DNA from 3 places in the Roseateles sp. 22389 genome. Region 2 is predicted to be linked to each of the others. Evidence: predicted binding sites of a transcription regulator. Region 2 holds the regulator's gene; each other region holds the start of a gene.
What was found. Region 2 encodes HrcA, which represses chaperone genes, less so after heat shock. Its sites were predicted from a motif close to TTAGCACTCNNNNNNNNNGAGTGCTAA; they were not measured.
Positions count from the first base shown of each region.

Region 1: a site for HrcA is predicted at 1,063-1,089, ahead of rpoH (RNA polymerase sigma factor RpoH). Genes of this name have one in related genera too.
Region 3: a site for HrcA is predicted at 1,594-1,620, ahead of groES (co-chaperone GroES). Genes of this name have one in related genera too.

Region 1 covers NZ_JBQEOF010000001.1:252,214-254,476, reverse strand. The annotation lists gene ACTJKJ_RS01120 (CHASE domain-containing protein) at 1-983, shown strand, start outside; gene rpoH (RNA polymerase sigma factor RpoH) at 1,142-2,056, shown strand; gene ACTJKJ_RS01110 (SCO family protein) at 2,146-2,263, opposite strand, start outside.
Region 2 covers NZ_JBQEOF010000012.1:34,954-37,216, forward strand. The annotation lists tRNA gene ACTJKJ_RS17085 (tRNA-Ile) at 73-149, opposite strand; gene hrcA (heat-inducible transcriptional repressor HrcA) at 260-1,273, opposite strand; gene ACTJKJ_RS17095 (NAD kinase) at 1,356-2,231, shown strand; gene recN (DNA repair protein RecN) at 2,231-2,263, shown strand, end outside.
Region 3 covers NZ_JBQEOF010000003.1:66,537-68,799, reverse strand. The annotation lists gene groL (chaperonin GroEL) at 1-1,140, opposite strand, end outside; gene groES (co-chaperone GroES) at 1,197-1,487, opposite strand; gene ACTJKJ_RS05310 (LamG-like jellyroll fold domain-containing protein) at 1,664-2,263, opposite strand, start outside.

The DNA of each region.
Region 1 (2,263 bases), on a different contig from region 2:
TCGAGCAACTGAAGGCGCGCTCGGTGATGGCGATCACCCACCCCGACGACCGGGCGGAGGACAGCCGGCTGGGCATGGCGCTGATCCGCGGCGAACTCGGCCGCTACAGCCGCATCAAGCGCTACATCGGCGCCCAGGGGCAGGTCATCACGGTACGCGCCACCGTCAGCCTGCTGCGCGATGCCCAGGGCCAGCCCTACCGGCTGCTGGGCGTCGTCGAGGACATCGGCGAGCAGTTGCGGCTGGCGGAACTGGAGCGCGTGCATGAGGCCGAGCTCGCCGCCAACCGCGCCAAGAACGAGTTCCTCTCGCGCATGAGCCACGAGCTGCGCACGCCGCTGAACGCGATGCTGGGATTCGCCCAGCTGCTCGAGGCGGACCACGACCCCATCCTCAGCCCCCGGCAGCGCGGCTGGCTGGCGCAGATCCAGCAGTCGGGCTGGCATCTGCTGCAGATGATCGACGACACGCTGGACCTGTCGCGGCTCGACGCCGGCCAGTTGCGCGTGCGGATCGAGCACCTCGACCTGGAGCCGATCGCGGCGGACAGCCTGGCGATGGTCGAGTCGCAGCGGCGGCGGCTGGGGGTGTCGATCGAGGTCGAACTGGACTCCGACGCCTGCGAGCTGCGCGCCGACGCCACCCGGCTCAAGCAGGTGCTGACCAACCTGCTCAGCAACGCGGTCAAGTACAACCGTCCCGGCGGGCAGGTGTGGCTCCGCGCCCGGCGGGTCGGAGACTCGATGGTCGAACTGAGCGTCGCCGACACCGGCCCCGGCCTGAGCGACGCCCAGAAGACGCAGCTCTTCCAGCCCTTCAACCGCCTGGGCCGGGAGGTCGGCGCCATCGAGGGCACCGGGATCGGGCTGGTCATCACGCAGCGCCTGCTCGCGCTGATGGACAGCCAGCTCCAGGTGGACAGCGCACCGGACAAGGGGGCCACTTTCAGCTTCCTGCTGCCGGTTTCTTCGGCAAATCAATGACTTAAGTCGGTCCTAAGACGGCAAGTCCACACTGATTTGAGCAGGTAGCCCTTCCCGGACTGACCTGTTTTTGGGAGCTTTAGCACTCGCCGCCCATGAGTGCTAATATCCCCAGCCATCGGGCCGGAAGACCGGCCCGAGACAGGAGAAACGAACACATGTCCAACAGCCTTGCATTGAAGGTGCGCGATCCCTGGTCCCTGGTGCCGTCGCTCGGCAACCTGGATGCGTACATCACGGCGATCAACCGCGTCCCGCTGCTGACGGCCGAGGAAGAAAAGGACTACGCCACGCGCCTGAAGGAAAAGGGCGACGTGGAAGCGGCCGGCCGGCTGGTGCTGTCGCACCTGCGCCTGGTGGTGTCGATCTCGCGCCAGTACCTGGGCTACGGGCTGCCGCAGGGCGACCTGATCCAGGAAGGCAACGTCGGCCTGATGAAGGCGGTCAAGCGCTTCGACCCGGACCAGAACGTGCGCCTGGTGTCGTACGCCATGCACTGGATCAAGGCCGAGATCCACGAGTACATCCTGAAGAACTGGCGCATGGTCAAGGTCGCGACGACCAAGGCGCAGCGCAAGCTGTTCTTCAACCTGCGCTCGATGAAGCATGCGCTGAAGGAAGGCGCCGAGAACCAGCAGCGCGCGTCGCTGACCGAAAGCGAGATCGCCCGCGTGGCGGAGGAGCTCAACGTCAAGCGCGAGGACGTGCTGGAGATGGAGACGCGCCTGTCCGGCGGCGACGTGGCCCTGGAGCCGCAGACCGACGATGACGGCGAGACCTTCGCGCCGATCGCCTACCTGGCGGACGACACGCAGGAACCGACCCGCGTGATCGAGTCGCGCTCCCGCGACCGCCTGGCCAGCGACGGCCTGCAGCAGGCGCTGGAGGTGCTGGATCCGCGCAGCCGCCGCATCGTCGAGGAGCGCTGGCTGAAGGTGAACGACGACGGCTCGGGCGGCATGACGCTGCATGAACTGGCCGCCGAATACGGCGTCTCCGCCGAGCGCATCCGCCAGATCGAGGTCGCGGCGATGAAGAAGATGCGCAAGGCGATGGTCGCCGAGACCGCCTGAGCCCTCCTGACGGCCGCCCGCTGGCGACCGTCGCCAGCACCACGAAGAAGGCCCCGCAATGCGGGGCCTTTCTCATTGCGGGGTGGCGCTCACTGGCCGGCGATCAGCGCCTTGATGTCCGACATCAGCGCCGTCGCCCCCGCGCCATACCGGGAGAACACCCGCACCCGCCCCTGCGGGTCGAACAGGAAGCTCGCGGCGGTGTGG
Region 2 (2,263 bases):
TTTTGCGCCAGTTTCCGGCCTGAATCGGCACGACGCGCATCACGCAAGTCGTTGATTAGACTTGGAAATTCTTGGTAGGCCGTACAGGACTTGAACCTGTGACCAAAGGATTATGAGTCCTCTGCTCTAACCAACTGAGCTAACGGCCCCCTGGGGGTAATGCGCATATACGAACCCTGGCGGATTCGCGTGCTCCGGCCTTGCACCGGAGCGGCGGATTCTAACGGTGCGCTAGCGCACTCCCGCCGAGCCATCGCCGCTACTTCTGCGACAACGCATTGCTCACCATCCTCGACGTGATGTCGACGATCTCGATCATCCGGTCGTAGGCCATCCGCGTCGGGCCGATGACCCCCAGCGTCCCGACCACCTCCCCATCGACCTCATACGGCGCCGACACGATGGACAGCTCCTCCACCGGCACCACCTGGCTCTCGCCGCCGATGTAGATCCGCACCCCCTCCGCGCGCGAGGACACATCCAGCAGCCGCATCAGCTGCGTCTTCTGCTCGAAGAGGTCGAACATCCTGCGCAGGCTGCCCATGTCGTGGCTGAAGTCCTGCACCGTCAGCAAGTTGCGCTCGCCGGAAATGATCATCGGCTCGTGCTCCTGCAGCCCCTGCTGGCCCACGTCCACCGCCGCGCTCATCAGCTTGGCGATCTCCCCGCGCAGTTGATCCACCTCCAGCCGCAGGCGGTCCCGCACCACGTCCAGGCTCAGCCCCGCGTAATGCGCGTTCAGCCGGTTGCTCGCCTCCGTCAGGTCCGACTGCGACAGGTCCTGCGCCGTGAACACCAGCCGGTTCTGCACGTCCCCGTCCGGCGACACCATGATCACCAGCACCCGGCGCTCGCCCAGCCGCAGGAACTCGATGTGGTGGAACACCGCCGTCTTGCGCGGCGACGTCACCACCCCCACGAAACTCGACAGGCTGCTCAGCAGCTGCGCCGCGTTCGCGATCACCCGTTGCGGTTGATCCGGCAGCAGCTGGCTTTCGAAGGACCCCGCCTCGCGCGGCATCCCCGGCTTGGCCGTCAGCAGCGTGTCCACGAACAGCCGGTAACCCCGCGCCGTCGGAATCCGCCCCGCGCTGGTGTGCGGGCTGGCAATCAGGCCCAGCTCCTCCAGGTCGGCCATCACGTTGCGGATCGTCGCCGGGCTCAGCTCCAGCCCCGACGCCTTCGACAGCGTGCGGGAGCCCACCGGCTGGCCGTCGGCGATGTACCGCTCCACCAGAGCCTTCAGCAGTGTTTTCGCGCGGTCGTCGAGCATGTTTTTCATTCTAGTGAAGCCACCAGCGGCACCCCTTCCCAGCCCCCGGCCCCGCCACCTCGCTGTGGTGTAATTCCGCGCTATGTCCAAGCGCTTCCGTCACGTGGCCATCGTCGGAAAACCCCAGTCCCGGGGCATCCGGCCCATCCTGGAAGAGATTGCCGATTTTGTCGCCTCCCAGGGATTGGATGTTTCCCTCGAACAGGAAACCGCCGACAGCACCGGCATCACCGCCTTCCCCGCATTGACCCACGCCGAACTCGGCACCCAGTGCGACCTGGCCATCGTCGTCGGCGGCGACGGCACCATGCTCGGCTTCGCCCGCCAGGTCGCCCGCTACGGCCTCCCCCTCGTCGGCATCAACCAGGGCCGCCTGGGCTTCATCACCGACATCTCCGCCGACCAGTTCCGCGACGCCCTCGCCCCCATCCTCGCCGGCGACTTCGAGATCGAGCACCGCTCCCTGCTCGAAGGCGCCGTCTTCCGCGACGGCGAGCAGATCTTCTCCGGCGTGGCCCTGAACGACGTCGTCGTCTCCCGCGGCGCCACCGCCGCCATGGTCGAGCTGCGCGTGGACGTCGGCGACGAGTTCGTCGCCAACATGCGCGCCGACGGCGTCATCGTCGGCACCCCCACCGGCTCCACCGCCTACGCGCTGTCCGCCGGCGGCCCCATCCTCCACCCCGGCATCGCCGGCTGGGTGCTGCTGCCGATCGCGTCCCACGCGCTCTCCAACCGCCCCATCGTCCTGCCCGACAGCGGCGAGGTGCGCCTGACCATCGTCGCCGGCCGCGACGCCTCGGTGAACTTCGATATGCAATCCCTGGCCTCGCTGCTGCACGGCGACTGCATCACCGTGCGCCGCTCCCAGCACCGCGCGCCCTTCCTGCATCCGCGCGGCTGGTCCTACTACGCCACGCTGCGCCGCAAGCTCCGCTGGAACGAAGGAAACACCTGATGCTGCGCCGCCTGAGCCTCAAGGACTTCGTG
Region 3 (2,263 bases), on a different contig from region 2:
CTTGATGACGGCCACGCCGCCGGCCAGCTTGGCCACGCGTTCCTGCAGCTTTTCGCGGTCGTAGTCGCTGGTGGCTTCCTCGATCTGGACGCGGATCTGCTTGACGCGCGCCTCGATGTCGGCGCCGGCGCCGTTGCCGTCGATGATGGTGGTGTTTTCCTTGCCCACTTCGACGCGCTTGGCCTGGCCCAGGTCAGCCAGCGTGACCTTCTCCAGCGACAGGCCGACTTCCTCGGCGATGACCTTGCCGCCGGTCAGGATGGCGATGTCTTCCAGCATGGCCTTGCGGCGGTCGCCGAAGCCCGGGGCCTTCACGGCGACGACCTTCAGGATGCCGCGGATGGTGTTGACCACCAGGGTCGCCAGCGCTTCGCCGTCGACTTCTTCCGCGATGATCAGCAGCGGACGGCCGGCCTTGGCGACGGCTTCCAGCGTCGGCAGCAGGTCGCGGATGTTGGAGATCTTCTTGTCGTAGAGCAGGACGAAGGGGTTGTCCAGGATCGCCGACTGCTTCTCCGGGTTGTTGATGAAGTAGGGCGACAGGTAGCCGCGGTCGAACTGCATGCCTTCGACGACGTCCAGCTCGTTGGCCAGCGACTTGCCGTCCTCGACGGTGATCACGCCTTCCTTGCCGACCTTGTCCATCGCGTCGGCGATGATCTTGCCGATCGAGTCATCGGAGTTGGCCGAGATCGTGCCGACCTGGGCGATTTCCTTGGACGTGGTGGTGGCCTTGGAGGCCTTCTTCAGCTGCTCGACCAGGGCGGCGACGGCCTTGTCGATGCCGCGCTTGAGGTCCATCGGGTTCATGCCGGCGGCCACGTACTTCATGCCTTCGCGCACGATGGCCTGGGCCAGCACGGTGGCGGTGGTGGTGCCGTCACCGGCGTTGTCCGAGGTCTTGGAAGCGACTTCCTTGACCATCTGGGCGCCCATGTTCTGCAGCTTGTCCTTGAGCTCGATCTCCTTGGCGACCGAGACACCGTCCTTGGTGACGGTGGGGGCGCCGAACGAGCGCTCCAGCACCACGTTACGGCCCTTGGGACCCAGCGTGACCTTGACCGCGTTGGCCAGGATGTTCACGCCTTCGACCATGCGGGCACGGGCTTCGCCGCCGAAGACAACGTCTTTTGCTGCCATGTGTATCTCTCCGAATCTCTATCTAGATGAATGGGGTCTGTGAGGGTGGTCGCCGATTACTTGGCGATGACCGCAAACAGATCCTCTTCGCGCATCACGAGCAGCTCTTCGCCGTCGACCTTGACGGTCTGGCCGCTGTACTTGCCGAACAGCACGCGGTCGCCGACGGCGACGTTCAGGGCGATGAATTCACCCTTGTCGTTGCGCTTGCCCGGGCCGACGGCCAGCACCTCGCCCTGGTCGGGCTTCTCGGCGGCGTTGTCGGGGATGACGATGCCGGAGGCCGTCTTGGTTTCGTTTTCCAGGCGCTTAACGATCACGCGATCGTGCAGAGGACGCAGTTTCATCAGATCTCCTTGACTGTGCGGACTTGCTTCAAGGGCCCGCCGTGCGGTTCTCGCACTGGCCAACCCCCACAAGAAGTAAGCCCCGCGAGGGACGTCGTGGGGCTTGTTAGCACTCGACCGATGCGAGTGCTAGCAGGGAGATTATATGGACGGGCTTGGCGCTTTCAAGGGCGGTGTCACTTCGCCAGCGCCGCGATCTCCGCCGCGCTCAGCGCGCCCACCTGGACGCGGAAGTCCTGGATGCGGCCGTTGAAGGACGGATGCGCCCAGTTGCGACCCAGGAAGGTGACCTGGTCACCGACCTGCCGCGGCGACAGCAGGATGTCGTCGGCCCTCGCCACCTCCACGCCGTCGAGGTAGAGCCGCCCGGTGCCCGCCCGGAGCGTCACCGCCACATGAGCCCAGCGCCGGATGGGCAAGGGCCCCGGCGCCTCCATGCCTTGCGAGTCGTTGTGGGTCGCGCCGGCGATGGCGAATCGCAGCCCGCCCCGGCCGCTCTGGGGCGCGATGCACATATAGGAGAAAGCGTCGTTCCCGGCGAAGAACAGGCAGGTGTCCCAGCGCAGCGCATTCGCATACGCCCACAGCGACACCGTGAAGTCCTCGAGCCCGCTGAAGATCCCGGCGGGCAACTGCAGGCCCGCCTTCTTGCCGTCGAAGACGATGGCCTTGTCCTCCCGGCGTCCGTCGCCCCAGGCCGCGCCGTCCAGCAGCTTGCCCTCGATGACGCTTCGGTTGCCGTCGGCGCCCAGCAGCGCGCCGAAGGTCTCCGTGCC